One region of the Shinella sp. R2-11 genome, then DNA from elsewhere that is predicted to be linked to it. Evidence: riboswitches for the same ligand, from Rfam matches in the RefSeq annotation. Region 1 holds a riboswitch; the other holds the start of a gene.
The links. A riboswitch is a leader RNA that binds a small molecule or an ion and turns the genes downstream of it on or off. The one in region 1 is predicted to bind S-adenosylmethionine.
Positions count from the first base shown of each region.

Region 2: linked by a shared signal. The riboswitch ahead of metA (homoserine O-acetyltransferase MetA) and the one ahead of ACZ1A1_RS23345 (O-succinylhomoserine sulfhydrylase) in region 1 are both predicted to bind S-adenosylmethionine.

Region 1 is NZ_JBVAPC010000013.1:729-15,599, reverse strand. It holds gene ACZ1A1_RS23410 (proline racemase family protein) at 1-675, shown strand, start outside; gene ACZ1A1_RS23405 (FecR family protein) at 821-1,459, shown strand; gene ACZ1A1_RS23400 (CHASE2 domain-containing protein) at 1,456-3,297, opposite strand; gene ACZ1A1_RS23395 (Crp/Fnr family transcriptional regulator) at 3,313-4,017, opposite strand; gene ACZ1A1_RS23390 (hypothetical protein) at 4,134-4,319, opposite strand; gene ACZ1A1_RS23385 (DoxX family protein) at 4,465-4,941, shown strand; gene ACZ1A1_RS23380 (orotate phosphoribosyltransferase) at 5,082-5,780, shown strand; gene ACZ1A1_RS23375 (carbohydrate kinase family protein) at 5,845-6,774, shown strand; gene ACZ1A1_RS23370 (GcrA family cell cycle regulator) at 6,889-7,428, opposite strand; gene ACZ1A1_RS23365 (acetylornithine transaminase) at 7,854-9,047, shown strand; gene argF (ornithine carbamoyltransferase) at 9,073-9,984, shown strand; gene ACZ1A1_RS23355 (Hsp33 family molecular chaperone) at 10,177-11,169, shown strand; gene apaG (Co2+/Mg2+ efflux protein ApaG) at 11,309-11,701, opposite strand; gene ACZ1A1_RS23345 (O-succinylhomoserine sulfhydrylase) at 12,029-13,213, opposite strand; SAM riboswitch at 13,258-13,336, opposite strand; gene ACZ1A1_RS23340 (2'-deoxycytidine 5'-triphosphate deaminase) at 13,416-14,522, shown strand; partial or broken gene ACZ1A1_RS23335 (LacI family DNA-binding transcriptional regulator) at 14,628-14,871, shown strand, end outside.
Region 2 is NZ_JBVAPC010000005.1:95,366-110,236, forward strand. It holds gene phaR (polyhydroxyalkanoate synthesis repressor PhaR) at 1-519, shown strand, start outside; gene ACZ1A1_RS14690 (hypothetical protein) at 553-960, opposite strand; gene rpmF (50S ribosomal protein L32) at 1,114-1,299, opposite strand; gene ACZ1A1_RS14700 (glutathione S-transferase family protein) at 1,445-2,092, opposite strand; gene mtgA (monofunctional biosynthetic peptidoglycan transglycosylase) at 2,162-2,944, opposite strand; gene ACZ1A1_RS14710 (polyprenyl synthetase family protein) at 3,045-3,962, shown strand; gene hisC (histidinol-phosphate transaminase) at 3,967-5,022, shown strand; gene ACZ1A1_RS14720 (LysE family translocator) at 5,263-5,907, shown strand; gene ispG (flavodoxin-dependent (E)-4-hydroxy-3-methylbut-2-enyl-diphosphate synthase) at 5,908-7,161, opposite strand; gene ACZ1A1_RS14730 (MFS transporter) at 7,254-8,447, opposite strand; gene ACZ1A1_RS14735 (DeoR/GlpR family DNA-binding transcription regulator) at 8,474-9,244, opposite strand; gene ACZ1A1_RS14740 (ClpP family protease) at 9,367-9,933, opposite strand; gene ACZ1A1_RS14745 (thiamine diphosphokinase) at 10,137-10,802, shown strand; gene ACZ1A1_RS14750 (ABC-F family ATP-binding cassette domain-containing protein) at 10,806-12,632, shown strand; SAM riboswitch at 12,701-12,778, shown strand; gene metA (homoserine O-acetyltransferase MetA) at 12,838-13,761, shown strand; gene ACZ1A1_RS14760 (GNAT family N-acetyltransferase) at 13,765-14,229, shown strand; gene ACZ1A1_RS14765 (aldose epimerase family protein) at 14,314-14,871, shown strand, end outside.

The DNA.
Region 1 (14,871 bases):
ACGGCCGCCGGCCTCGTCAAGGCGACGGCGACCTGCCGCGACGGGCGCTGCGAGAAGGTGAAGCTCACCATGGTGCCGTCCTTCGTCCAGGAACTGGACGTCGAGATCGACACGCCGCACTGGGGCCGCGTGCGCTTCGACATTTCCTATGGCGGCATCTTCTATGCGCTGGTGGATGTCGACCAGATCGGCACGAAGATCGAGAAGGCCAATGCCCGCGCGCTCGTCGATACCGGCATGGCGCTGAAGGATCTCATCAACAAGTCGATGAAGATCGTGCATCCGGAAATCCCCGAGATCAACGGCGTCGCCTATGTCATGTTCCGCGACCGGGACCCGGACGGCCTCGTGCGCACCGCCACGACCATGTGGCCGGGCCGCGTCGACCGCTCGCCCTGCGGCACCGGCAATTCCGCCAACCTCGCCACGCTCCATGCCCGCGGCCTTGCCAAGGTGGGCGACACGTTCCGCTCGCGCTCGATCATCGGTTCGGAGTTCGAAGTCGGATTGCAGGCCGAGACCGAGGTCGCCGGCCGCAAGGCCATCATCCCCACCATCACCGGCCGCGGCTGGACCTTCGGCCTGCACCAGATCGCGCTCGATCCGACCGATCCGCTGGCGGAAGGTTTCGCCATGACGGATACCTGGGGCCCGCAGGCCGGCGAGATCCGCTAAGGCCTCTGGCCCCGCCCTGTTTCCCCGGGAACAGAGGCGGCGGCAGCGAAAGCGCATAAGAGTGTCCGGGAGGGCGGCGTGCGATTGACGCGCCGGCCTCCGTGAGGTCCAATCCGTTTCCGGCCCGTCCGCGAAAGGCACCCCGATGCGAACGCTCAACGCCCTGAGCCCCATTCTTGTCAGCCGAAGGCTCTTCATCGCCGGCGGCGCGCTGGCGCTGACGGGCATCGGCATCCGTGCCACGCAGGCCAATGCGATCATCGGCAAGGCCGTCGAGATCACCGGCAATGTCAGCCGCCGTCAGGCGAACCGTCTGGAGGGCCTGAAGGCCGGCGCGAGCCTGATGGACCGCGACTTCGTCTCGACGGGCAAGGAGAGCTTCGCGGAACTCGCCCTCGGCGAGGATACCAGCCTCCTGCTCGGCAGTGAGACGGAACTCCTGATCGACACCTTCATCGCCGGCCAGGGCGGCACCATCGAGCTCGGCACCGGGCAGATGGTCTTCGACCGGCCGGAAGGCCTCGCCAAGATCGACCTCACCATGCGCACCGCCTTCGGCATGATCGGCGTGCGCGGCACGAAATTCTTCGCCGGCCCCAATCGCGGCGTCTTCGCCGTCTTCGTCGAGCACGGCCGCGTCGAGGTGACGGGCGGCGGCGTGATGAAGGCGGTCGGCCGCGGCGAGGGCGTCGAAATCCGGGCGCCGGGCGAGGCACCCGGCGCGGTCACGCAATGGGGCAAGGCCCGCATCCGCGAGGCCTATGCGAGTGTCGGCATCCGTTAATCCAGCGTGAAAAGCGCCATCGTGCCGAAGCCGCGGATCTCGTGGCTGCCGATGGCGCGCAGCGTGCGGCCGGTCTCGCCGGCCGCGCGCGGGCCGACGCAGATCTGCGTGCCGAGGAACTTGTTGGCATCCTGCAGCCGCGCGGCGAGGTTCACCGCATCGCCATGGGCTGTATAGTCGAGCTTGCCGCCGGTCCCCACTTCCCCCAGCACCGCCATGCCCGTCTCGACGCCGATGCGCGTGCGGCCGAAATCCTTGTCGAGGAAGGCGGGGCGGCGGCGCATCTCCTCCGTCAGGGTGCGGATCTCGTCGGCGCAGGCGAGCGCCTTGTCGACATGCCGGTCGAGATCGTCCGGCGCGTTGAAGAGCGCATGCACCGCATCGCCCACCACCTTGTCCACCATGCCGCCATGGCGCGCGACGAGGGCGTTCACCTCGGAGAAGTAGATGTCGAGCAGCCTGACGAGGTCGTGCGGCCCGATCTTCTGGGCGAGCGCGGAAAAGCCCTCGATATCGGTGAAGAGCGCCGTCACCTGCCGTTCCTCGCCCGCCACGCGCCCGAGGTCGGGATTGTCGATATAGCGCGAGACGACGGATTGCGGCAGGTATTGCGCAAAGCGCAGGCGGGCCGTCGCCTCGGCGCGGCGCACATGGGCATATTGCAGGAGGCCGGTGACGAGCGCCGCCGTCGCCACGATCAGCGAGATGCCAACCGCATCCGAAAGCAGCGCCGTGCGCGCATAGAGCAGCACGGAAGCGCCGAAGACGAGGCCGATGAGGCCGATGCCGGCCACCGCCGCGCCGACCGGCCGCAGCCGCGCCGCCGCGAGCGCCGCCGCCGCCCCGGCAAGGAAGGCAAAGCCGGCTTCCAGCGGCAGGAGGCCGAGGTCCCGCGTCGGGATGCGGTCGGTGAGGATGGCGTTCGCCACGTCCGCATGGATCTGCACGGAGGGTTCGAGGGTCATGGAGGCGCTGGTGCGAAGTCCGCCGAGATTGGGCAGGCTGCTGCCGATCAGCACCACCTTGCCGGCGATCCGCTCGGCCGGCACGCGCCCGGCAACCACGTCGCCGGCTGAGAAGGTGCGCGCGGCGATAGCTGCGGGGCCGCTCGCCACGAAGCGCAGGCTGCCGTCCTCGTCGAGCCGCAGGATGCGCGAATCCTGCCGCAGCCAGGCGGGATTGCCGCCGAGGACGGGCGTATGCGCGCCCGCCGCAAGCCGGGCGGCCTCCACGCCGAGCGCCGGATAGGCCGCATTGCCGACGATGGCATAGGCCTGCACGCGGCGCACCACGGCATCCTCATCGCCGACGAGGAAGGCGGCGGCCGCCGCCGTGGACCTGTCCTGCAGGAAGACGCAGGAGCTCTCCGTCCCCTCGATGAACCAGAGGTCCGGCACGCCGACCGGCCGCTGCAGGGCGAGCTTGGGAACGGGATGCGGCGCGCCGTCCGGCGTCTCGCCGATGAGGAAGCCGAGCACGGTCGGCACCCGGCCGATGGCGCCGGCAAGGGCGGCATTGGCCGGCTCTTCCGCCGCGCAATCCGTGCTGAAGATGAAATCGAAGGCGACGGCCGCCGGCCTTGCCGCCGCGAGCCGGTCGACCAAAGCGGCCGTTTCGGCCCGCGTCCAGTCCTTGTTCGGCGCGCCCTGGAAGGCCTTGCGGTCGATGTCGACGACGAGGATCCGGTCGCTCTGCGCCGTCGGCATCGCCTGCGTGAGTGCATCGAAATAGGATTCGCGCTGGCGCTCCAGCGCCGTCTCGCCGAGGGCGAAGAGGGCGAGCGCGCCGGCAAGGCTGGCGGCGACGCCGGCGGCAAGGGGCCTGTATTTCTTGGCGATCATCTGGCCGGTGGCCTATGCATCATCCGGCTCGGCGATGCCGTAGAGCCGGCCGACATGGCAATGGATGATGCCGTCGCTGCGGCGGATGGCGCCGGCCTCTTCCAGCATCAGGATGGAGCGGTTGATCTTCGGCCGGCTGGCGCCGAGGATGCCGGCGATCTCCGTCTGGCTCAGCGAAAGCTGGAGATTGGCGCTGTCCGGCAGTTCCTCGCCGTGGATGGTGCGCAGCGTCGCCAGGAAGAAGCGGGCGACGCGGGCGTCGAGATCGTAGAGCGCGATGGTCTCGAGCTGCTCCGTCGTCTCGCGCAGCTTGGTGCAGAGATAGTGGATGATGGCCTGCGCGGCGGCCGGATGGCGCGCGATGAGGTCGAGGAAGTCGCGCTTGGAGATCACATAGCCTTCCGTGGCGACGGCCGCCGTGGCATCGGCCGAGCGCGGCTGGCCGTCGAGGATCGCCAATTCGCCGAGCACCGCGCCGGGCTCCAACTGGCGCAGCGACAGTTCCTTGCCCTGCGGCGTGATCAGCGAGAGCTTGATGCGGCCGGAAACGAGCGCGATGAGATAGGTGCCCTCGTCGCCGCGCTGGAAGATGACGGTGCCGGCCGGCCATTTGCGGTAGGTTGCGATGGCCGCGACCTCGCCGATCGTTTCCTTGCCGAACCCCTCGAAAATCGGAAAGGAACGCCAGAACGCAGCACTCCTGTTGATCTCGTTCATAACCGCTTTCCCCCGGCCGCTGACGGAGCGGGCGCCTCGTGGGGAAATCTTCGCCCAGCCGCCTGGCGCTTGCAACAGAAAAGAGCGACGCCCTGCGGTTGGTGGCGGGCGGCGCGCTACTGGCAGATGCGCACCCGCTTGGTGACGATCCGGCCATAGGCATCGGCCGTGCGGATGCGCTTGGTGATGCAGTTCTGCTGGTAGTGGCCGTAATAGCCCTCGCCGGGATTGCCGGCCTTCCCCGGATCGGTGAGGGCGAAGGTGGCGGCGGCAAGGACGAGGGCGGAAAGCAAGGGGCGCATGGCGTCTCCGAGAGGGAGGGGGCAGGTGGGGTGCCTCCTTCTCGCATGAAGCGCGGTGCGCTTCTGTTCCGCCGGGAACAGGAGATCGTTCACAAAAAGAGAACGATCTGTCTCCCAGGTGCCCGACTAGTTTGACGCGGGAAAGCTGGTATCTCTCTCGCCAACGCAAACACCGAAGCCTCAGGAGCTTTCCATGCCGCAGAACGCCGTCGTCCTCGTCGGACGCATCCTCCTCGCCCTCATGTTCATCACGTCGGGCTATCCCAAGCTGATCGATCCGTCGGGCACCGCCGGCATGATCGCCGGGGCGGGCCTCCCGGCCGCCACCGCGCTCGCCTACATCGCCGGCCTCTTCGAGCTGGTCGCCGGCCTCTTCATCCTCGTTGGCTTCCAGACGAAGATCACCGCCTACCTTCTCGCCGTCTTCTGCGTCTTCACCGCCCTCGTCTTCCACAGCGGCACGATCAACGTTCCGGATTTTCCGGAAGGCGCAAACGGCCTGCTGACCGTCTTCAACGGCCTGATGATGTGGAAGAACATCACGATCGCCGGCGGCTTCCTCGTGCTTGCCGCCTTCGGCCCGGGCTCCATCTCGCTCGACGCTCGCCGCGCCGCGGCCTGAACGACAGCCATATTCTGATCCTCCAGAACCCTTCCCGGCCCGCCGGGGAGGGTTTTTCCGTCCTGGGGGCCGTGCATCCGCTGGAAAGCCGCCGCTCTTGCTGCTATGCGCAGGCAAAGACAGTCATGCGGGAGATGCCGATGTTTTCCAATTCCTTTCCGGACCGAGACGTGATGGCGGAGCTGATGGCCCGCATGCTGTGGGAGATCAAGGCGGTGCACTTCCGCCCGCAAGAGCCCTACAAGCTCGCCTCCGGCATGGCCTCGCCAGTCTACATGGACTGCCGCAAGCTGCTCTCCTATCCGCGCATCCGCTCGGCCATCATGGATTTCGCCGCTGCGACCGTCACCCGCAATGCCGGCTTCGAGCGCTTCGACGTGATTGCCGGCGGCGAGACGGCGGGCATTCCCTTCGCCGCGCTTCTGGCCGACCGCCTCGGCCTGCCGATGATCTACGTGCGCAAGAAGCCGAAGGGCCATGGCCGCAACGCCCAGATCGAGGGCGTGATGGCGGAGGGCGCGCGCGTCCTCGTCATCGAGGACCTCGTGACGGTCGGCGGCTCCATGTTCACCTTCATCGACGCCATCCGCGCGGCCGGCGGCGTGGTCGAGCACGGCATGTCGCTCTTCTACTACGGCATCTTCAGGGAAGCCGAGGCACGCTATGCCAATGGCGGCGTCAAGCTGCACCACATCGCCACCTGGCGCGACGTGCTCGCCGTCGCCCGCAAGGAAAAGCTCTTCGACGACGCGACGCTCGCCTCCGTCGAGGCCTTCTTCGATGCGCCGCTCGCCTGGTCGGCCAGGCATGGCGGCGTCGCGGAACTGCCGACCGCGTAAAAATCGCTGGCGCTTTCGGTGGCGATCGTTTAAATCGATTGAAATTCCGATTGGAGGATACCGGATGATCCTGTGTTGTGGTGAAGCGCTGATCGACATGCTGCCGCGGACGACGACGCTCGGCGAGGATGCCTATGCGCCCTACGCGGGCGGCGCGATCTTCAACACTGCGATCGCGCTCGGCCGCCTCGGCGTTCCGGCCGGCTTCTTCACCGGCCTTTCCGACGACATGATGGGCGATATCCTGCGCCGGACGCTGGGCGAGAGCGGCGTCGACTACAGCTATTGCGCCACGCTGTCGCGCCCGACCACCGTCGCCTTCGTCAAGCTGGTCGACGGCCACGCGACCTATGCCTTCTACGACGAGAACACCGCCGGCCGCATGATCACCGAGGCCGAACTCCCGGTTCTCGGCGAGGATTGCGAGGCGCTGCATTTCGGCGCCATCAGCCTCATTCCCGAGCCCTGCGGCTCTACCTACGAGGCGCTGCTGGCGCGCGAGCACGAAAAGCGCGTCATCTCGCTCGACCCGAACATCCGCCCCGGCTTCATCAAGGACAAGGACGCCCATATGGGGCGCATCCGCCGCATGGCGGCCATGTCCGACATCGTGAAGTTCTCCGACGAGGACCTCGCCTGGTTCGGCCTCGAAGGCGACGAGGATGCGCTCGCCCGCCACTGGCTGCACCACGGCGCGAAGCTCGTCGTCGTGACGCGCGGCGCGGAAGGCGCGGTCGGCTATACGGCGGACTACAAGGTCACGGTGCCGAGCGAGCGCGTGACGGTGGTCGACACGGTCGGCGCCGGCGACACTTTCGATGCGGGCGTGCTCGCCTCGCTGAAGATGCAGAACCTGCTCACCAAGCAACAGGTGGCAAGGCTCTCCGAAGACCAGATTGCAAAGGCGCTGGCGCTCGGCGCCAAGGCCGCCGCCGTCACCGTCTCCAGAGCCGGTGCCAACCCGCCCTGGGCAAAGGAAATCGGCCTTGCCTGAGAGGGCAAAGCCTCTACAGCCTTCCCGCGAACAAAAAGGCCGGATCATCTGACGATGATCCGGCCTTCGATCTATCGGCCCGGCAATGCCAGGCCCCGCTTCGCATCCGCGCGATCAGCGCATCCGGCGGCGCTCGGCCGAGGGCTGGTAGGCGAGGCGCTGGTGGTAGGTGCAGTAGGGCGAATTGTCCGGGGACTCGTTGCCGCAGAAGTGGAAGTCGTCGTTCAGCGGGTCGCCGATCGGCCACTTGCAGGTGCGCTCGGTGAGCTGCGTCAGTTCCAGGCGGCGCGACATCGGCACGACGACGCCGTTGTTGCCGTTGGCCGGAACCGGAAGCTGTGCGCTCTGCATGTCGAAATCGGCGTCGAGCTCTTCCTTGGTCAGCGCGTTGCCGGCGGGACGGGCGGCCGGGCGGGCAGCGACGGGGCGGGCGGCGAAGTTCGACGGACGCGGGGTCGCCGCTGCCGGACGCTTCGGGCGCGAGGCGGTCTGCGTTCCGCCGGCCTTGGCGCGGCCCGGCAGGTTCAGCCGGTGCACCTTGCCGATGACGGCGTTGCGGCTCACGCCGCCGAGCTGGGCTGCGATCTGGCTCGCGCTCAGGCCTTCGCTCCAGAGCTTCTTGAGTTTCTCGACGCGCTCGTCTGTCCAGTTCATCTCTCGTCTCCGTTCGGCGCACGCAATGCGCGAATCCGTCATCGCGCCCCGGACGGGTCCGGGACCTGAACGCCTTGACTCTTTTGGTGACTAGTTCCGCCGCATGCAGTCTAGTAATTGGTCTTTAACCTAGAGACCGGGCGACTCCGTGACAAGAGTCGCGGGAATCGGCGCGAATCGATTTCTAAGTTTTCCCCAACTTGCTGGTCGGGTGTGACTCGATAGCGACACCTTCCGCGCGTGCCGTGAATCCTCACCTTGCGGCAGGTTCAGCGGCATTTCGGCCCCGCGATTTTGTTGACAGGCCGGGGGGAAATGCCGATAGTGCGGCATGCCGCCGAAAGGCGGCTTTTGATTTTTCTGGTGACCGGAAAAGTCAAGACTGAGACCCGTTTTTCCGCATCTCTTTTCGGAGGATCCGCCCCATGGCCGATGCCGCGCCGCTCTATGAAACCTATATGCGTGCACCGCTCCGGTTTGCGCGCGGGGAGGGCGTGTGGCTCGTCACCGAGGATGGCGAGCGATATCTCGATTTCGCCGCCGGCGTCGCCGTCAATTCGCTGGGCCACGCCCATCCGCATCTCGTCGCCGCGCTGAAGGATCAGGCCGACAAGGTCTGGCACCTGTCGAACCTCTACGAGATCCCGGGTCAGGAAAGCCTCGGCCGCCGGCTGACGGAGGTGACCTTCGCCGACAAGGTGTTCTTCACCAATTCGGGCGCCGAGGCGCTGGAATGCGCCATCAAGACGGCGCGGCGCTACCACTTCGCCAAGGGCCATCCCGGCAAGTACCATATCCTCACCTTCGAGGGCGCCTTCCACGGCCGCACCATCGCCACCATCGCGGCCGGCGGGCAGGAGAAATATATCGAGGGCTTCGGCCCCAAGGCCCCGGGCTTCCTGAAGCTGCCCTTCGGCGACATCGCGGCCGTCAGGGATGCGATCACCGAGGAGACGGCGGCGATCCTCATCGAGCCCGTGCAGGGCGAGGGGGGCCTTCGCCCCGTGCCGAAGGAATTCATGCAGGAGCTGCGCCGGCTCTGCGACGAATACGGCCTGCTGCTCATCCTCGACGAGGTGCAGACGGGCGTCGGCCGCACCGGCCGCCTCTTCGCCCATGAGAGCGCGGGCGTCGCGCCCGACATCATGGCCATCGCCAAGGGCATCGGCGGTGGTTTCCCGCTCGGCGCCTGCCTTGCCACGAACGAGGCTGCCGCCGGCATGGTCGCCGGCACGCATGGCTCGACCTATGGCGGCAACCCGCTCGCCATGGCGGTCGGCAATGCGGTGCTCGACGTCGTCCTCGAGGACGGCTTCCTCCAGCATGTGCGCGACGTCGCGCTGGTCTTCCGCCAGGGGCTCGCGGCGCTGAAGGACCGCTTCCCCGAGGTCATCGAGGATATCCGCGGCGAGGGCCTGATGCTCGGCATCAAGGCGAAGGTTCCGGTCGCCGACCTGCTCAAGGCCGTGCGGGCGGAAAACCTGCTCGCCGTGCCGGCCGGCGACAACGTGCTGCGCCTGCTGCCGCCGCTGGTCGTCACGGCGGACGAGGCGCGCGAGGGGCTCGCCCGCATCGAGCGGGCGGCAGAAAAGCTGACGGCGGCCGTGAAGGCCGCTTAAGGGACTGGGACAGACAGGACACATCATGGCCAAGCATTTTCTCGATCTTTCCGCCGTTTCGGAAAGCGATCTCCGCGTCATCATGGACGACGCGCACAGCCGCAAGGCCGCCAGCAAGGCCGGCACGGAGGCAAAGCCGCTCGCCGGCAAGATGCTGGCGATGATCTTCGAGAAGCCCTCCACCCGAACCCGCGTCTCCTTCGACGTCGGCATGCGCCAGCTCGGCGGCGAGACGCTGTTCCTGTCGGGCACGGAAATGCAGCTCGGTCGCGCCGAGACCATCGGCGACACGGCCAAGGTCCTGTCGCGCTATGTCGACGCCATCATGATCCGCACGACCGATCATGCGCGCCTGCTGGAGCTTGCCGAGCACGCCACCGTGCCAGTCATCAACGCCCTGACGGACCTCACCCATCCCTGCCAGATCATGGCCGACATCATGACCTTCGAGGAGCATCGAGGCCCGGCCAAGGGCAAGACCTTCTCCTGGATGGGCGACGGCAACAACGTGCTGCACTCCTTCGTCGAGGGCTCCGCCCGCTTCGGCTACACGATGAAGATGGCCGTGCCGATGGGCTCCGAGCCGGATGACAAGATCCTCAACTGGGCGCGCGACAATGGCGGCAATATCCTACTCGGCCATGACCCGGAAGCCATCGCCGATGGCTCCGATCTCATCGTCACCGATTGCTGGGTCTCGATGAACCAGGAGCATCGCGCCCGCGGCCACAACATCTTCCAGCCCTACCAGGTCAACAAGCAGCTCATGGCGCGCGCCGACAAGGATGCGCTCTTCATGCACTGCCTGCCCGCCCATCGCGGCGAGGAAGTGACCGACGAGGTGATCGACGGCCCGCAGTCCGTGGTCTTCGACGAGGCGGAGAACCGCCTGCATGCGCAGAAGTCGATCCTTGCCTGGTGCTTCGGCGCCGTCTGACGCGGCCTTGAAATATGTGAGGGCACGCACGATCTAGGTGCCGACACCCGGCGCCGGAAGGCGTCGTCTCTGGCGCTTGCCCGCCCGGTATGGAATGATCGGGCGGCAGGAGCGCGAAATCACGATAGACGCTGTCGGACGTGGCGGGGCGCAAGGCCCGCGGCGCGGCGGCGTGCAAGGAGCAGAACGATGATGGCTGAAAACGCCCTGAAACTCGGTGAGCCCGGCTTTGCCGGCGACGATCATGTCCTGCCGTTCCAGGTGGAAGGCCTCGATGTGCGCGGCAGGGCCGTGCAGCTCGGCCCGATGCTCGACGGCATTCTCGGGCGGCACGATTACCCCGCGCCCGTCGCCCGCCTTCTGGCCGAGGCGATCACGCTCACCGTGCTGCTCGGCACCTCGCTGAAATTCGAAGGCAAGCTGATCGTCCAGACCAAGGGCGACGGCCCCGTCGACCTGCTCGTCGCCGACTTCTCCGCGCCGGAGAACGTGCGCGCCTATGCCCGCTTCGACGAGGCCGCGCTGGAGGCCGCCGTCGCCGAAGGCCGAACGGAGCCGCACGAGCTGCTCGGCAAGGGCATCCTCGCCTTCACCATCGATCAGGGCGCGCATACTCAGCGCTACCAGGGCATCGTTCCGCTCGACGGCCACACGCTGGAAGAGATCGCCGGCGTCTATTTCCGCCAGTCGGAACAGATTCCGACCAAGGTGCGCCTCGGCGTCGCGGAGCTCTACGACCGCGACGAGGCCGGCAAGGCCCGCCATCGCTGGCGCGCGGGCGGCATGGTCGCGCAGTTCCTGCCGTCCTCGCCGGAGCGCATGCGCCAGGCCGATCTTCCCGGCGGCGACGGCGACGAGGCCGGCGACAGGATCGACGACGACGACAACTGGGCGGAAGCCAAGACCATGGTCGAGACGATCGACGCCGACGAGCTGACCGATCCCAATGTCGGCACCGAGCGGCTGCTCTACCGCCTCTTCCACGAGCGCGGCGTGCGCGTCTACCAGCCGCAGCAGGTCTTCGACCGCTGCTCCTGCTCGCGCGAGAAGCTGAAAGGGGTCCTTGCCGGCCTCAGCGCCGAGGAGATCGCCCATACGGCGGACGACAAGGGCGAGATCGCGGTGACCTGCGAGTTCTGCTCGACGACCTATCGCTTCGAGGCGGCGGAAGTCCTGCCGCAGTAGGGAAGACCCCTCCCTAAATCCCTCCCCGCAAGGGGGAGGGACTTAACCTGCCGCACCCTTTGCATTCCATTTTGAACGATGAGCAAGCCGCCTGCCTTCTCCCCCCCCTTGTGGGGGAGAAGGCAGGCAGAGGGGGCCTTTAATTCAGCGTGCGCACCTGCCCCGGCGTATCCAGCGAGAATGCCGGGATGGCGACGTCGAAAGCCTCGCCCGTCTCAGCCTCCATGCGATATCGCCCGAACATGATGCCCGACGGCGTCTCCAGCGGGCAGCCGGAGGAATACTCGTAGGTATCGCCCGGCCGCAGCACCGGCTGCTCGCCGATGACGCCCGGCCCGTTGACCTCGTCCACCTGTCCGTTCTGGTCGGTGATGTGCCAGTAGCGCGTCATCAGCCGCACCGCGACGTCGGAATGGTTGGAGATGACGACGCGGTATCCCCAGACATAGCGGCTGTCGTCGGGATCGGACTGATCGGCCAGATAATATGGCTCTACGGTCACTTCGATGTCGCGGGTCAGCGCACGATACATGGGAATGCCTTGGAATTTATTAGGTTCAGCTATTCTACAGGAATGTGGCTTCGTCAAGAACATGCGAGGGGGGCGCGGAGCGCCTCGATGCGTTCGAAGCGTGGGGAACTGAACCCTCTCCGTGACGGAGGAGAGGGGAGCCACACCCACCACGGTCATCTCAGGGCTCGCCCCGGGAATCCACGCCCCATGCACGCCATGTCTTTTGGCATGGATGGTCGGTTCAGGTCCGACCATGGCGGAGGAGAGGCTGTCGCTTCCCCCGGCATGAAGAAGGCGCCGCGCGCATGCCGGTGCCTCCTGTCGTTCTGATGTGCGTGTGGGTTTTTACGCCCCGACCCTGGAAAGCGCCCGCGCGAAATCCTCCAGCAGGTCCTCGCTGTCCTCGATGCCGGCGGAGAAGCGCACGGTGCCGGGCGAGATGCCGAGTTCGGCGCGGGCCTCGTCCGTCAGGTTCTTGTGCGTCGTCGTGGCGGGATGGGTGATGAGGCTCTTGGCGTCGCCGAGATTGTTGGAGATCTTCACCACCTCCAGTGCATCCTGCAGCGCGAAGGCCGCGTCCTTGCCGCCCTTCAGCTCGAAGCAGACGAGCGTCGAGCCGCCCGACATCTGCCGGGCGATGATGTCCGCCTGCGGATGGTCCTTGCGGCCGGGGTAGATCACGCGGGCGACTTGGCTCTGGTCGGCGAGGAAATCGGCGAGGCGGCTCGCATTCTCCGTCTGCTGCCTGACGCGCAGCGGCAGCGTCTCGATGCCTTTCAGCAGCGTCCAGGCATTGAACGGCGACATGGCGGGGCCGGTGTGGCGGAAATAATCCTGCAGGTGCTCGGCGATCCACTCCTTGTCGGAGAGCACGACGCCGCCAAGGCACCGGCCCTGCCCGTCGATATGCTTGGTGGCCGAATAGACGACGATATGCGCGCCGAGTTCCAGCGGCTTCTGGAAGAGCGGGGTCGCGAAGACATTGTCGACCACGACCTTCGCGCCGATCTGGTTGGCGAGCTTCGCCACGCCGGCAATGTCGACCACTTCCAGCGTCGGGTTGGTCGGGCTTTCGAGGAAGAACACCTTGGTATTCTTCCGGATCGCCTTTTCCCAGTTGGCAAGGTCGCGGCCGTCGACCAGCGTGCATTCGATGCCGTATTTCGGCGCCAGCGTCTCGACCACCCAGCGGCAGGAGCCGAAGAGCGCGCGGGCCGCGACGATATGGTCGCCGGCTTTCAGCTGGCAGAGGATGGCGGCGGTGACGGCGGCCATGCCGGAGGCGGTGGCACGGGCGTCTTCCGCGCCTTCCAAGAGGCACATGCGCTTTTCGAACATGTCGTTGGTGGGGCTCGCATAGCGGGCGTAGATGAAGCCGTCCGTCTCTCCCTTGAAGCGGGCTTCGGCCGCCGCCGAGGTGTCGTAGACGAAGCCTTGCGTCAGGAAGATCGCTTCCGCGGTTTCGCCATGCTGGGAGCGGGTGGTTCCGCCGTGAACGAGTTGGGTGGCCGGGCGCCAGGACTTGCTCATGTGATCGTCGCCTTCAAACAAAAAAACCGGCCGCGAAAGCAGGCCGGTTTGAATACCCGGCCTTTTTAGCTACTTGTTTTACGTGGCTGCAAGCCGGCCGGCCAAATCACCACGGGATAATCTGCTAATACTGCGGCCCCGCGCTTGCGTCAATTGCCGGCATTTGGTTTTGTGCGAGCCCTCTGAGAGGGACGGTACGACCATGGCTTCTGCGACGCGCAGCACGGGCATTCTGGCGGACAACGCCATTCGCGGCTTGTTCGAAAGCGGCAGGCTGAAGAGCGAGGCGGCGCTGGACGACGACCAGATCCAGCCGGCAAGCCTCGACCTTCGCCTCGGCGCGAAGGCCTTTCGCGTGCGCGCCAGCTTCCTGCCGGGCCCCTCCCATCTCGTCGCCGACAAGCTCGACCGGCTGCAACTGCACGTCATCGACCTTTCCGAGGGCGCGGTGCTGGAAACCGGCTGCGTCTACATCGTCCCGCTGATGGAAAGCCTCGACCTGCCGGCGGACCTCGCCGCCTCAGCGAACCCCAAGAGCTCCACCGGACGCCTCGATATCTTCACCCGTGTCATCACCGACCGCGCGCAGGAATTCGACAAGATCCCCGCCGGCTATTCCGGCCCGCTCTATCTGGAAATCTCGCCGCGCACCTTCCCCATCGTCGTGCGCCGCGGCTCGCGCCTGTCGCAGATCCGCTTCCGCAGCGGCAATGCCCTGCTCGGCGAAAGCGAGCTGCTGGCGCTGCATGCCTCGGACACGCTCGTCGCCAGCGAGACGCCGAACGTTTCCGGCGGCGGCATCGCGCTTTCCATCGACCTCAAGGGCACCGGCCCGGACGGCCTCATCGGCTATCGCGGCAAGCACCACACCTCGGTCGTCGATGTCGACCGCAAGAACCAGCACGATATCTTCGATTTCTGGGAGCCGCTGTTCAGCCGCGGCCGCAACGAGCTGATCCTCGATCCGGACGAGTTCTACATCCTCGTCTCGCGCGAGGCCGTGCATGTCCCGCCGCTCTACGCCGCCGAGATGACGCCCTTCGACCCGCTCGTCGGCGAGTTCCGCGTGCACTATGCCGGCTTCTTCGATCCCGGCTTCGGCCACGCCCCCGCCGGCGGCTCCGGCAGCCGCGCGGTGCTGGAGGTGCGCAGCCACGAGGTGCCCTTCATCCTGGAGCATGGCCAGATCGTCGGCCGCCTCGTCTACGAGCATATGCTGGAGGCGCCGGCAGGGCTCTACGGCTCCGGCCTCGGCTCCAACTACCAGGCGCAGGGCCTCAAGCTCTCCAAGCATTTCCGCGCCGGTTGAGGCCGGTCTTTTCGCCCTTTACAATAAAGTTAAACGTTTTTATCGTGCGATAGACGTTTAATGGCCTTCGCGCGAGGCGAGGGAAGACGAGCCAGGCGGGACGCGATGCCAAGACCTACGATCAAGACCATCGCGCAGGAGACGGGCCTTTCGATCGCCACCGTGTCGAAGGCGCTGAACGACAGCCCGCAGGTGCGGCCGGAAACGCGCGCCATCGTGGTGGCCGTCGCAAAGCGCGTCGGCTACCAGCTCAACATGCATGGCGTGCAGCTTCGCACCGGCAGGACCTACCAGGTCGCCGCCATCATGACCGCGCCCGGCCCCAAGCAGAACGAATGGGAGGGCGTCG
Region 2 (14,871 bases), on a different contig from region 1:
ACCGGCACGAGCACCTATGTCACTCTCGACGATCTTGCGGTCATGGTGAAGAAGGGCGAGGACTTCACCGTGCAGGACGCCAAGTCGGGCGAGGACATCACCCATTCCGTGCTGACGCAGATCATCTTCGAGCAGGAATCCAAGACCGGCAACACCCTGCTGCCCATCTCCTTCCTGCGCCAGCTCATCTCCTACTACGGCGACCAGATGCAGATGGTGGTGCCGAGCTATCTCGAGCACTCCATGCAGGCCTTCACCGAGCAGCAGGCGCAGATGCGCGAGCAGATCAACAAGACCTTCGGCGACACGCCGCTCGGCAAGAACCTGCAGGTGCCGATGCAGATCGTCGAGGAGACGGTGCGGCGGAACACGGAGATGTTCCAGCAGGCGATGAAGATGTTCTCGCCCTTCGCCAATGCGGCGCCGCAGAAGGAAACCCGCAAGGCCGAAGCCAAGGACATCGACGAGCTCAAGGAGCAGCTTCGCGCGCTCCAGACCAAGCTCGACAATCTCGGCTGACGAAGCTTGACCGGCGCGGGCCTTCCCGCGCCGTCAGAGCCCGATCGAAAGGTCGCGGCTCGCCGTGCGGATCGAGACCGCAAAGCCTGCGATGACGTCGATGAAGCAGATGGTCATCAGGATGAAGAAGATCTGCGTCGCCGCGCCCTGCACGAGCAGGAACTCGACCAGGAACACCACGAACAGCACCATCGAGAGCATGTGGTCGAGGAGGGCCCGCGAGCCCGGCCGCGTGGCCTTCAGGATCTCCACGAAGAGCAGAACGAGCGCGATCAGGATGAGAAGGTCGCCGAAGGCCATGGTCCAGGTCGTGCCGGACAGCATGTTGACCGCCATCACCTCGCTGTCGAGCACCGCAACGCCGCCATTGCCGAAGAGGCCGGTCATGGCGAGGTTGTAGAGGGCGAAGGGAATGATCAGCAGCGGTATGGCCAGAAGCATGGCGCGACGGTCTCCTATGGCTGTGCGGTGCGGCCAGCCCGTCCGATCGTCTTAACGGAAGAATCGGCTCAAGAAAACGTCACCTCGAAAGCGGCGCAAAAGAAAAGGCCCGGTTTCCCGGGCCTCGATCTCGGCTGATGCCGGAAACGCGGATTATGCGCTTTCCTTCGGCGTCAGAACCTGGCGACCGCGGTACATGCCGGTCTTCAGGTCGATGTGGTGCGGACGGCGCAGTTCGCCCGAGTTCTTGTCTTCAACGTAGGTCGAACCCTTCAGAGCGTCTGCGGAACGGCGCATACCGCGCTTGGACGGGGTCGTTTTTCTTTTCGGTACAGCCATTTGACTAACTCCACTTATCGGGCAAACACATCCCTACGGCACCGGACGGGCGACAGGACATGCCTTTTTCTCGGAAATTGGGCCGGCTTATACATGGCAAAACCCCGCTTGACCAGTCCCCGTGCGGATTTTTTCGACTCCGCCGTCAGACCTCGTCTTCCGGCACGATCCAGGGCTCGGCGAGCGCCGCCGCCTGCCACCTCTGCCAGGCCGGATGCGCCTTCATGCGCGCCATATAGGCAAGGATCGTCTCGTCCCGCGTCAGGCGATAGATCTCCAGCCGGTTGACCACCGGCGCATACATCGCGTCGGCCGCCGAGAAGCCGCCGAACAGGAACGGCCCGCCCGAGCGCGCCAGCGCGTCCTTCCAGATCGTCTCGATGCGGGCGACGTCCTCCGTCACGCCGTCGGCAAGGTCGATGCTGCCGGGCGTGCGGCGGATGTTCATCGGGCAGGCATTGCGCAGCGCACGGAAGCCGGAGAGCATTTCCATCGAGATCGCCCGCGCCTCGGCGCGCGCCACCCGGTCCTGCGGCCAGATGCCGGCCTCCGGAAAGAGCTCGGCGGCATATTCGATGATGGCGAGCGATTCCCACACCTTGACGTCGCCGTGCTGCAACAGCGGCACCCGGCCCGTCGGCGAGACCTTGCGGATTTCCGGGTTGCCGGCGGCGAAATCGAACGGGATCACCCGGTCGGTGAACGGCACGCCCGCCGCCGCCATGGCGATCCAGGACCGGAACGACCAGGAGGAATAGTTCTTGTTGCCGACATAGAGGACGAGGTCTGTCATCGGAAGCTCCTTCCAGCGGACCGGACCCTAGGCGCTCAGGACCCCGAGCGCCAATGAAAAGCCCTGAACTCACTCATAAAGGCACTTGATGTATTCGCCGGAGCGGCTTGCACGATGCTCGTTCAGCCGCGCCAGCCGCTGCAGGCCGCGGCCGGGCTTGCCGGCATTGCGCTCGTAGGGGTTGGGCAGCGAGACGGCGAGAAGCGAGGCCTGCCGGCGCGAGAGCTTTGCGGCCGGCACTTTGAAATGGTGCTGCGCCGCCGCCTCGATGCCGTAGATGCCCGGCCCCCATTCGGCGATGTTGAGATAGATTTCCATCAGCCGCCGCTTGCTCCAGACGAAATCCGCCGCCACCGCCAGCGGCACCTCCATCGCCTTGCGCAGGAAGGAGCGGCCGTTCCACAGGAAGAGGTTCTTCGCCGTCTGCATGGGGATGGTGCTCGCCCCGCGCGTCTGCTCGCCGGCCAGCGCCTCGTTCACCACCGCGCGCATCTCGCCCCAGTCGACGCCGGAATGGCGGCAGAACTGCCCGTCCTCCGACATCATGACCGCCTGCACGAGATTGGGCGAGATATCCTCGAAGGAAACCCATTGCCGGTCGTAGCCGCGCAGCAGCACGAGGTCGCGCAGCATCAGCGTGGAGACGGGATGGACGAAGGCGAGCGTATAGAGGAGGATCAGCGCATAGGGCAGCGCGATCGCGGCCGCCACGGCAAGGACCAGTCGGCGCCGGTTCCGGCGAAGCCGGCTCATCCAGCCGTCCCTCTCACCGGTTTCAACCTCCATGTCCGTCCGTGTTTCCGGTACGATGTCCAAGTGCCGGCGCCCATCCATCCCGCGTTGCGCCTTCATACCGTCCCGGCTCGGCAAAAACCAGCGCCGGGCCGCGATTCTTTGCCGCCATCCCGGCATTCCCGTTGCTTCGCCGGGGAGCCCATGCCAAAGAGCGGCGATGAGCGAACGTCACCAGGAATTCCAGTCCCTTCTCAAGAGCAATGCCGAGGCGGTGGAAGCCCTTCTCGAACGGCTGCTCTCGGCCGAGATTGAGGCCGGCGAGATCGCCCGGCCGGAACGCCTGCTGGCCGCCATGCGCCACGGCGTGCTGAACGGCGGCAAGCGGCTGCGCCCCTTCCTCGTCATCGAATCCGCCGCGCTCTTCCCCAATGTCGAGCGCGAGGCGGCCTTGCGCATCGGCGCGGCGCTCGAATGCATCCATTGCTATTCGCTCGTCCATGACGACCTGCCGGCGATGGACGACGACGACCTGCGCCGCGGCCAGCCGACCGTGCACATCGCCTTCGACGAGGCCTTGGCCATCCTTGCCGGCGACAGCCTTCTGACGCTCGCCTTCGACATCGTCGCCGCGCCCGAAACGCATCTGCCCGACGCCACCAAGACGGCGCTGGTGCTGGCGCTGTCCCGCGCCGCCGGCATCGGCGGCATGGCCGGCGGCCAGGCGCTGGACCTTGCCGCCGAAAAGCACGCGCCCGACGAGGACGGCATCGTCACGCTGCAGGCGATGAAGACCGGCGCGCTGCTGCGCTTCGCCTGCGAGGCCGGCGCCATCGTCGCCGGCGCTTCGGCGGAGGACCGCGCCACGCTCCGCCGCTACGGCGAGACGGTGGGCCTTGCCTTCCAGATCGCCGACGACCTGCTCGACCTCACCGCCGACGCGAAGACCATGGGCAAGGCGACCGGCAAGGACGCCGAGCGCGGCAAGGCGACGCTCGTCTCCCGCCGAGGCCAGGCATGGGCGGAACATCGCCTGAAGGAACTCGTGACGGAGGCCGAGGCGCTTCTTGCGCCGTTCAGCCATCGGGCCGGTATCCTCGTCGAGACCGCCCATTTCATCGCCAATCGCAGGAACTGACGTCATGAGCAAATTCTGGTCGCCGATCGTTGCCACGCTCAAGCCCTATGTCGCAGGCGAGCAGCCGCGCATCCAAAACCTCACCAAGCTCAACACCAACGAAAACCCCTACGGCCCCTCGCCCAGGGCCATCGCCGCCATGCAGGCCGCCGTCGCCGACAGCCTGAAGCTCTACCCCGATCCGGGCGCACTGGCGCTGCGCCAGTCCATCGCCCGCTTCCACGGCGTCGAGGCCGACGAGGTCTTCGTCGGCAACGGCTCGGACGAGGTGCTGGCGCATGTCTTCGTCGCGCTTCTCAAGCATGAGAAGCCGCTGCTCTATCCCGACATCACCTACAGCTTCTACCCGACCTATTGCCGTCTCTTCGGCATCACGTCGGAGGAAGTCCCCCTGAAGGACGATTTCACCATCGACCTTGCGGACTACGACCGCCCCGCCGGTGCGATCATCCTGCCGAACCCGAATGCCCCGACCGGCATCGGCCTGCCGCTCGCCGCCATCGAGAGGCTCGTCGCCGCGCATCCGGACCAGCCGGTGGTGATCGACGAGGCCTATATCGATTTCGGCGGCGAGAGCGCGATCCCGCTGACGAAGAAATACGACAACCTCCTCGTCGTCCACACGCTCTCCAAGTCCCGCTCGCTGGCGGGCCTGCGCGTCGGCTACGCCATCGGCCAGCGCCCGCTGATCGATGCGCTGGAGCGCGTCAAGGACAGCTTCAACTCCTATCCGCTCGACCGCGTCGCCCAGGCCGGCGCGGCCGCGGCGATCGACGACCGGGAATGGTTCGACGCAACGCGCGGCAAGGTGATCGAGCAGCGCGAGCGCGTGACGGGCGCGCTGCGCCAGCGTGGTTTCGAGGTGCTGCCCTCGCAGGCGAACTTCGTCTTCGCCCGCCACCCGGGGCACAGCGGCGAGGCGCTGGCAAAGGGCCTTCGCGAGCGCGCCGTGCTGGTGCGCCATTTCGCAAAGCCCCGCATCTCGGATTTCCTGCGCATCACCATCGGCACGCCGGAGGAATGCGACCGGCTGGTCGCGGCGCTCGAAGAGATCGTCTGAGGCTTCGGGGCTTCCTCACGTCCCCCTGCCGGGACCGTCTTCCCGCGTGGGGAGAAGGGGATAGTTGCGCGCCATTCTCCCCTCGTTATCGGCCTGGCAGGAATAACGCCGCCACACCTTCTTCCCCATGGGGAGAAGGTGACCCGAAGGACCGGATGAGGGGGGACATGTGGTGCAATTCTCCCGCTTGGAGCGGAAAAAGCCTTCGGCTATCGTCCACCGACGCTCACCGGTGGCCCCATGACCGATCTTACGCCCTACCTGCCACAGCTCACCGTCGCCTGGACGGCCTATCTCATCGCCACGGCCTCGCCCGGCCCGGCAATCGTCGCCATCATCGCGACCTCGATCAGCCAGGGCCGCCGCGCCGGGCTTGCGCTCGCCTCCGGCGTGCTGACGGGCTCCTATATCTGGGCGATCCTCACGGCCTCGGGCCTTTCCGCCCTCATCCGCGCCTATGGCGAAGCGATCATCGTGCTGAAGATCGTCGGCGGCGGCTACCTGCTGTGGCTCGCCTGGAATGCGTATCGCGCCGCCCGCAGGAGCGAGGAGACCTACCGCGCTGAGATGGCCGCCCTGCCGGCGCTGTCGCCGCGCCGCCAGTATCTCAAGGGCCTCGGCATCCACCTCACCAATCCCAAGGCGATCTTCAACTGGATCATGCTGACATCGCTCGGCATGCCGCCCGGCGCTCCCGGCGGCGTCATGGCGACCTTCATCGCCGGCTGCATGGCGATGGGGATCTGCGTCTTCCTCGGCTTCGCGCTGGTCTTCTCGCTCGGCCCGGTCCATCGCGCCTACCTGAAGGCGCGCCGCGGCATCGAGGGCGTGATGGCCGCCTTCTTCGCCTTTGCCGGCTTCAAGCTGCTGACGACACGCCTGTAGCTATTCCGCCGCCGCCTGCCCCGTGCCGTAGCGCTTCTCGATATAGTCGTTGACCAGCGCCTCGAACTCGCCAGCGATATCGGTACCGCGCAGCGTCATCGCCTTCTTGCCGTCGACATAGACGGGGGCGATGGGAAGTTCGCCCGTGCCGGGCAGCGAGATGCCGATATCGGCATGCTTGCTCTCGCCCGGCCCGTTGACGATGCAGCCCATGACAGCGACCTTGAGGCCTTCGACGCCCGGATATTTCTCGCGCCAGACCGGCATGTTCTTGCGGATGTCGTCCTGGATCTTCTGCGCCAGTTCCTGGAAGACCGTCGAGGTCGTGCGCCCGCAGCCGGGACATGCGGCGACGACGGGAATGAACTGGCGGAAGCCCATGACCTGCAGCAGCTCCTGCGCCACCTGCACCTCGCGGGTGCGGTCGCCGCCGGGCTCCGGCGTCAGCGAGATGCGGATGGTGTCGCCGATGCCCTGCTGCATGAGGATGCCGAGCGAGGCCGACGAGGCGACGACGCCCTTGGTGCCCATGCCGGCCTCCGTCAGGCCGAGATGCAGCGCATGGTCGGAGCGGGCCGACAGCATCGCATAGACGGCGATGAGGTCCTGCACATTGGAGACCTTGGCCGACAGGATGATATGGTCGCGCGCAAGGCCGATCTCCTCGGCAAGCTCGGCCGAAAGCAGCGCCGACTGGCAGATCGCCTCGCGCATCACCTGCTGGGCGGTGAGCGGGAAACCCCTGTCCTGGTTCTCGTCCATCAGCCGGGTCAAAAGCTCCTGGTCGAGCGAGCCCCAGTTGACGCCGATGCGCACCGGCTTGTCGTGGCGGATCGCCGTCTCGACGATGGCGGCGAACTGGCGGTCCTTCTTGTCCTTGAAGCCGACATTGCCGGGATTGATGCGGTATTTCGCCAGCGCCTCGGCGCAGGCCGGGTGATCGGCGAGCAGCTTGTGGCCGATATAGTGGAAGTCGCCGACGAGCGGCACGTCCAGGCCGAGTCTCAGCAGCCGCTCGCGGATCTTCGGCACCGCCGCCGCGCTCTCGTCGCGATCGACCGTGATGCGCACGATCTCGGAGCCCGCCTTGTGAAGGGCGGCGACCTGCGCCACCGTCGCGTCGATATCGGCCGTGTCCGTGTTGGTCATCGACTGCACGACGACGGGGGCGCCACCGCCGACGAGCACGCCGCCGACATCGACGCCGACGGACACGCGCCGCGGCTTCGGTTCAAAATCGAAGGAAAAGGACATTTTGGAGCCTCTTGCTCGAAAGCGGCCGCGCGGGCGCGGTCTTTGCCCTCAGGTGGATCAGGAAATGTGGCTTGTCAACCGGCAGGGCGATTTCAGTGCCGCTCGCGCACGTCCGCATGCACCGCATGGTGCGAAAGCGCCAGCACGACGATGAAGAGGACCGGCAGGAGCGTGAAGATCATCGCAAAGCCCACATGCTCGGCGATGAAGCCGATGACCGAGGGCGCGAAGAGCGAGCCGGAATAGCCCATGACCGTCGCGACCGACAGCGCCACGCCCTGCGCGTAGCCCGGCAGGTTACCGGCGGCCGAGAAGGCGATGGGCACCATGTTGGAAATGCCGACGCCGCAGAGCGCGAAGCCCGCCATCGCCACATAGGCATTCGGCGCCATGCCGGCCACCACCATGCCGAGGATCGCCGTGACCGTGCAGAAGCGCAGCGTCTTCACCGCGCCGAAGCGGTCGCGCACATGGTCGCCGGCAAAGCGCATGACGGCCATGGTCAGCGAGAAGGTGCCGAAGGCGAAGCCCGAAAGGGCCAGCGACGCACCGAGCTCGTTGCGCATGTAGAGCGCGCCCCAGTCGAGGATCGCCCCTTCCGGCACCATGCAGAACAGCGCCATCAGGCCGATCAGCCAGGGCAGCGGCGTCAGCGGCAGGCGCACCTTCCGGCGCTCCTCGCTCGGATGGGGCGCATCGTGCAGGATGCGCGGCCAGACGAGGACCAGCATCGCCGCCCCGGCGACCGTGAGCAGCACGGCATGGCCCGTCACCCCGAGCGCCTCCATGAGGAAGCCGCCCGTCGCCGCGCCGATGAAGGCGCCGAGGCTCCAGAAGGCATGGCAGGACGACATGATCGCCCGGCGCATGGATTTCTCCACCTCCACGGCATTGCCGTTCATGGCGACGTCCATGCCGCCCATCAGCCCGCCGAAGAGGAAGATGGCGATGGCGCCGAGCGGGATCGTCGGCGCGACCGACAGCAGCAGCATGGTGGTGAGGAAGAGGATCGTCGCGCCCTTGACCGTGCGCGTCGTGCCGAAATGGGCGATCAGCACGCCGGCGATCGGCATCAGGACGAGCGAGCCGATGCCGAAGCACATGATCATCAGGCCGAGCCCGGCCTCCGTCAGCCCGAGGCGCGCTGCAAATTCCGGGATCTTCGGCGCCCAGGCGCCGGCAAAGGTGCCGTTCAGGAGGAAGAGGCCGGACACGGCGAGCCGCGTCGGCGGAAAATGAGTCCCGGCGAAGGATTTGCCGGCAAGGGCGGTTTCGGGCGTCGTCATGAGGGTCTTTCGGGATTGCGCCGGGCTCAGCCGGCCCGCAGGGTTTTAATGCCGGCCGCCGTCAGCGCGGCGGCCTCCTTGTCGTCCGCATCCGCCTCGATCACGGCCTGCGCCACGCGGGAAAGCGGCACGACCGAATAGGGGGCTGCGGTGGAAAGCTTGTCGTTGGTCACCACGACCATGACGGTGCGGCTGCGCGAGGCGAGGAAACGCTTGAACTCCGCCTCCTCGAAGCTCTCGGCGGTCACGCCCGCCTCCGGATCGATGCCGCAGACGCCGAGGACGAGGATGTCCGGGCGCAGCGCCTCGGCATCGCGCATCGCCTTGGCGCCGATCGCCGCGCCCGCCCGGGCATCGATCAGGCCGCCGAGCTGGATGGTCGTAAGATCGTGCTCCAGGAGCGCGGCGGCGATGGCCGGCGCATTGGTGGCGACCGTCAGGCCATGGCCGGCAGGCAGCGCGCGGGCGAGCGCAAGGTTGGTGCTGCCGGCATCGAGGAAGACCGTGGCGCCCGGCGGAACCAGCGTCGCCGCCGCCCGTGCCAGCGCCGCCTTGCGCGCCCCGCCGACGGCCATGCGCTCGTTCATCGTGGTCGAAGACGGCAAAATCGGCAGCGCCCCGCCATAAACCCGCCGGCAAAGCCCGGACGCCGCCATCTCGCGCAGGTCCCGCCGGATCGTATCCTCCGAAACGCCGAGCTCCTGCGCCAGTTCCGCCGCGATCACCCGCCCCGAAAGGTCGAGCCGCGTGCGAATGAGCGCCTGCCGCTCGCCAAGAAGAAGGTCCTGTACCGACATTGCCAAACCGGATCGTGCACGATTGCGCGCCAATACGCATAAATCGGCAAAACAGTCAATGAACGGGCATATCGCGCTTGATCGCCGCGGGGCGCGGCGGCGGTGCTTCTGCCGCGGCAACCCTACGGAACCCACCACCTATGGGCCTTGGCAGGCATGGTACATTCAGCCACCTCCGTCGCCAGGCCGTTTCTAACGGCCTCTTGCGCATTGAGGATCTTCGCGCGCCCTGCAAGATGGGCTCGCACATCGAGCTTTTCCGCCGCGCCGGCTGTCCGTTCCTCGAAAATTTCGGCATATCTTTTTGCGTCGAAATCGAGGCTGTCCACGTATTCGGCGAGGCGGTCATGGTCCACGAAGCCCTCCCGGAATCCCCAATTGAGCGGGTGAACCTTGATCTTCCCGTGGGGGACGATGACGCGCTTTGTCCCGGCGAGAAACATGATCACCGCCATCGATTCGACGTTCGACAGGCAATAGGTGGCAATCGGCACGGGAACGGACCGGAGCAGGTGATACGCTGCAAAGCCTTGATCCGTCTGTCCTCCCTCGCTGGAAATATAAACGTGAAGCTCGGTGGCGGCGACGAAACCATGACCGCCGGCGATGGCCTTCTGAACCGCATCGTTCAGATACGCCAAGGACGCCTGCTCGATCGGTCGCAAAAAATGAATGGTGTGAATTGCCATCCCAGCCTCCCGGACCGTCGCGGCGCGCAGACGGCGGCGTCAGATCGATTTGCAGACGCCTCTGGACGGCATCCTCGAAGCTGGCGAGCATACGCCCATTTTGCCGCCACTTGAATCTGCGCGTAGCCGTTGGCGGCGGCCCGTCGGGCGTCCGGCGCCAAAATCTTTCCCTTTCCGCCAAACATGCGCTAAGGGCATCGGCCATGACCAAGCCGGGCCCCACAGACCAGACCTTCGTCGTCCTTCTCGGCGGCGCGCTCGCAGTGACGCCGCGCCTTCGCGCGGATGTCGCCGGCGCCCGCGTCGTGGCGGCGGACGGCGGCATGCGGCATGCGGCAGGGCTCGGCGTGACGCCGGAAATCTGGGTCGGCGATTTCGATTCGACGCCGCCGGAACTCATTGCCGCCTGGCCCGCCATCGAGCGCCAGCCCTGGCCCGCCGCCAAGAACGAGACGGACGGTGCGCTCGCCGTTTCCGTCGCGGCCGAGCGGGGCGCAAGGCGGATCGTGCTCGCCGGCGCGCTCGGCGGCGAGCGCAGCGACCATGCGCTGATGCACCTCATCCACGCCGTCTCGCTGGAAGAAGAGGGCTATGCGGTCAAGCTCACCTCCGGCGAGGAGGAAGCCTGGCCGCTGCTGCCCGGCAGCCGCGAGATCGATCTGCCGCAGGGCAGCCTCTTTTCCGTCCTCGGACTCTCGCCGCTTTCCGGCCTCTTCATCGACAATGTGCGCTATCCGCTCAACGATTTTTCGTTGCCCTTCGGCTCGTCGCGCACCATCTCCAATGTCGCGGAAGGCCCGATCCGCCTTTCGCTCGCCTCCGGCCGCGCGATCCTCATCGCCCGGCCCTACGACCTTTCAGGAGCCTGACCCTTGGCACCGCCCATTCTCAAACTCGACGATATCTTCCTCAGCTTCGGCGGCACGCCGCTGCTCGCCGGCGCGAGCCTGCAGGTGGAGCCCGGCGACCGCATCTGCCTCGTCGGCCGCAACGGCTCGGGCAAGTCGACGCTGATGAAGATCGCCGCCGGGCTTGCCGAGGCGCAGTCGGGCGAGGTCTTCCGCCATCCCTCCGCGACCATCCGCTACCTGCACCAGGCCCCCGATTTCGACGGCTACGACACCGTCGCCGCCTATGCCGAGGCGGGCCTCGGCCCGAGCGACGATCCCTACCGCGTCACCTATCTCCTCGAACATCTCGGTCTTTCCGGTAACGAGGACCCGAAGTCGCTCTCGGGTGGCGAGGCGCGCCGGGCGGCGCTTGCCCGCGTCATGGCGCCGGAGCCGGACATCCTGCTCCTCGACGAGCCGACCAACCATCTCGACCTTCCCACCATCGAATGGCTGGAAGGCGAGCTGCAATCGACCCGCTCGGCCCTCGTCGTCATCTCGCACGACCGCCGCTTCCTGGAAAAAGTCTCCAACGCCACCGTCTGGCTCGACCGCGGCCAGTCGCGCCGCCTCAACAGGGGCTTCGCCCATTTCGAGGCCTGGCGCGACGAGGTGCTGGAGGCCGAGGAGCTGGAACAGCACAAGCTCGGCAAGGCCATCGAGCGCGAGGAGCACTGGCTGCGCTATGGCGTCACCGCGCGGCGCAAGCGCAACATGCGCCGCCTCGGCGCGCTGCACGACCTGCGCGCCCGCTACCGTGGCCACAAGGGCCCGCAGGGCTCGGTGCAGGCCAGCGCCTCCGACGCGCAGGAATCCGGCAAGCTGGTCATCGAGGCGGAGAAGATCACGAAGGCCTATGGCCAGCGCACCATCGTCGCCCCCTTCTCGATCCGCGTGCATCGCGGCGACTGCATCGGCCTCGTCGGCCCGAACGGCGCCGGCAAGACGACGCTGTTGAAGATGCTGACCGGCCAGCTCGAACCCGACAGCGGCACCGTCAAGCTCGGCACGAACCTTGAGATCGCCACGCTCGACCAGCGCCGCGAGGACCTGAACCTCGACGACACGCTCGCCCACTACCTCACCGACGGGCGCGGCGAGACGCTGCTGGTCAATGGCGAGCAGCGTCACGTCACCGGCTATATGAAGGAATTCCTGTTCCAGCCGGAGCAGGCCCGAACGCCGATCCGCAACCTCTCCGGCGGCGAGCGTGCCCGGCTGATGCTGGCCCGCATCCTCTCGCGCCCGACGAACCTCCTCATCCTCGACGAGCCGACCAACGACCTCGACATCGAGACGCTGGACCTGTTGCAGGAGATCGTCGCGGGCTTTGCCGGCACGGTGCTGCTCGTCAGCCACGACCGCGACTTCCTCGACCGCACCGTCACTTCCACTATCGCCCCCGCCGACCCGGAAAGCCCGGACGGCCGCTGGATCGAATATGCCGGCGGCTATACCGACATGATGGCCCAGCGCCGCGGCGCGATCGAAGAGAAGCGCAAGGCGGAAAAGGCAGAGAAGACCAAGGCCGCCGATACGTCGGCCGCCGCTTCCGCCGACGCAAAGGGCAAGTCGAAGCTCTCCTACAAGCAGAAATTCGCGCTGGAGAACCTGCCGAAGGAAATGGAGAAGGCGGAGAAGGAGATCGCCGCCCGCGAGGCAAAGATAGCCGATCCCAATCTCTTCACGAAGGACCCGGCCACCTTCAACCGGCTCGCCGCCGAGATGGAGAAGCTGCGCGACGGCCTGACGAAGATGGAGGAGGAATGGCTGGAGCTGGAGATGCTGCGGGAAGAGCTGGAGGGCTGAGGAGCCCTCGTCCTGCCCGCCGCCGCCAGAGAGCCGGCGGATTGATTCGCGCGCGCAGTAGCGCTATCTAGGAACCTCGTGGTGATTTGGCCGGCCGGCTTGCAGCCACGTTAAACAAGTCGCTAAAGGGCCGCGCGAGGAAGAGCCTTACGTGGACCGGTTGCGACATCGTTGCGGCCGGTTTTGTTTTGGATCGAGTTGAGACATGCCCATCAAGATTCCCGATACGCTCCCCGCCTTCCAGACCCTCGTCGACGAGGGTGTGCGGGTGATGACCGAAACGGTGGCGATCCGGCAGGACATCCGCCCGCTGCAGATCGGGCTGCTCAACCTCATGCCGAACAAAATCAAGACGGAAGTGCAGATGGCGCGCCTCGTCGGCGCCTCGCCGCTGCAGGTCGAGCTGTCTCTCATTCGCGTCGGCGGCCACCGCGCCAAGAACACCTCGGAAGAGCACCTGCTCGCCTTCTACGACACGTGGGAGGAGGTGAAGCACCGCAAGTTCGACGGCTTCATCATCACCGGCGCGCCGGTCGAGACCCTAGACTACGAGGACGTCACCTACTGGGACGAGATGAAGCAGATCCTCGACTGGACGGAGACCAATGTCCATTCGACGCTGAACGTCTGCTGGGGCGCCATGGCGGCGATCTACCATTTCCACGGAGTGCCCAAGCACACGCTGGAGGAGAAGGCCTTCGGCGTCTACCGCCACCATAACAGGAAGCCCTCGTCGGTCTATCTCAACGGCTTCTCGGACAATTTCGAGGTACCGGTCTCGCGCTGGACGGAGATTCGCATCGAGGACATCCGCAAGGTGCCGGAGCTCGACATCCTGCTCGATTCCGACGAGACGGGCGTCTGCCTAATCCAGGAGAAGGCCGGCAACCGGCTCTATATCTTCAACCATGTGGAATACGATTCCACGTCGCTCGCCGACGAATATTTCCGCGACGTCTCGGCGGGTGTGCCGATCAAGCTGCCGAAGAACTATTTCCCGCACAACGATCCATCCCTGCCGCCGCAGAACCGCTGGCGCGGCCACGCGCATCTCCTCTTCGGCAACTGGATCAACGAGATCTACCAGACGACGCCCTACGACCTTCAGAAAATCGGAACGGGAGCCTGAGCCATGAGCCGGATCGTCATTCGCCCCCTGCACAATGACGACGAAGGCGAATGGCGCCGCCTGTGGACCGCCTATCTCGCCTTCTACGAGACGGTGCTGCCGGAGGAGATCTTCGCCGCCACCTTCGCCCGGCTGACGGGCGAGCGGGCGGAGGGCGAATATCGCGGCCTCATGGCAACCCTCGACGGCAAGCCGGTCGGCCTTGCGCATTACCTCTTCCATCGCTCCTGCTGGACGCTCAACAGCATCTGCTACCTGCAGGATCTCTTCGCCGATCCCGAGGTGCGCGGCATGGGCATCGGCCGCGCACTGATCGAAGGCGTCTATGCCAGGGCGAAGGAGGCGCGCGCGCCGGAGGTCTACTGGATGACGCAGGATTTCAATGCCACCGCCCGTAAGCTCTACGACCGCATCGCCGAGAAGACGCCCTTCATCGTCTATCAGAAGAACATCCAAGGCCCGGTTTAAAAGTATGACTTTTTGATTGCAGGCGGGCGAAAATTGCAGCAGGTTGCCGCCCGGAAAGAACTGGGGAAGGCAGAGGAGACAGACGTGCGGGCAGGAAATGAGATCTTCGGCCATCTGGAAAACGGCGAGGCCGTCGAGCGCGTCACGATTGCCGGCGGCGGGCTGACCGCCCATGTGCTGACCTGGGGCGCCGTCATCCAGGACCTGCGCCTCGAGGGCCACGACGCCCCGCTGGTGCTGGGCTACGAGGACCTGCCCTCCTATCTCGACCACTCCCCCTATTTTGGTGCGACGCCCGGCCGTTGCGCCAACCGCATCGCCGGCGGCCGCTTCACCATCGACGGCACCGCCTATCAGCTCGAATGCAACGAGGGCGGCGTCACGCATCTGCATGGCGGCAGCGACGGCATCGGCCGGCAGAACTGGCGCATTGCCGAGCAGGGCCCCGATTTCGTCACGCTGACCGTCACCGATCCCGCCGGCCGCGCCGGCTATCCCGGCAATTGCGCGATCGCCTGCACTTATAGCCTGCCCGGCGACGGCATGCTCTCCGTCGCCTATTCGGCGACGACGGATGCCGCGACGCCGGCCAATCTCTGCCAGCACAGCTATTTTATCCTCGACGACGGTCCTGACGCGCTC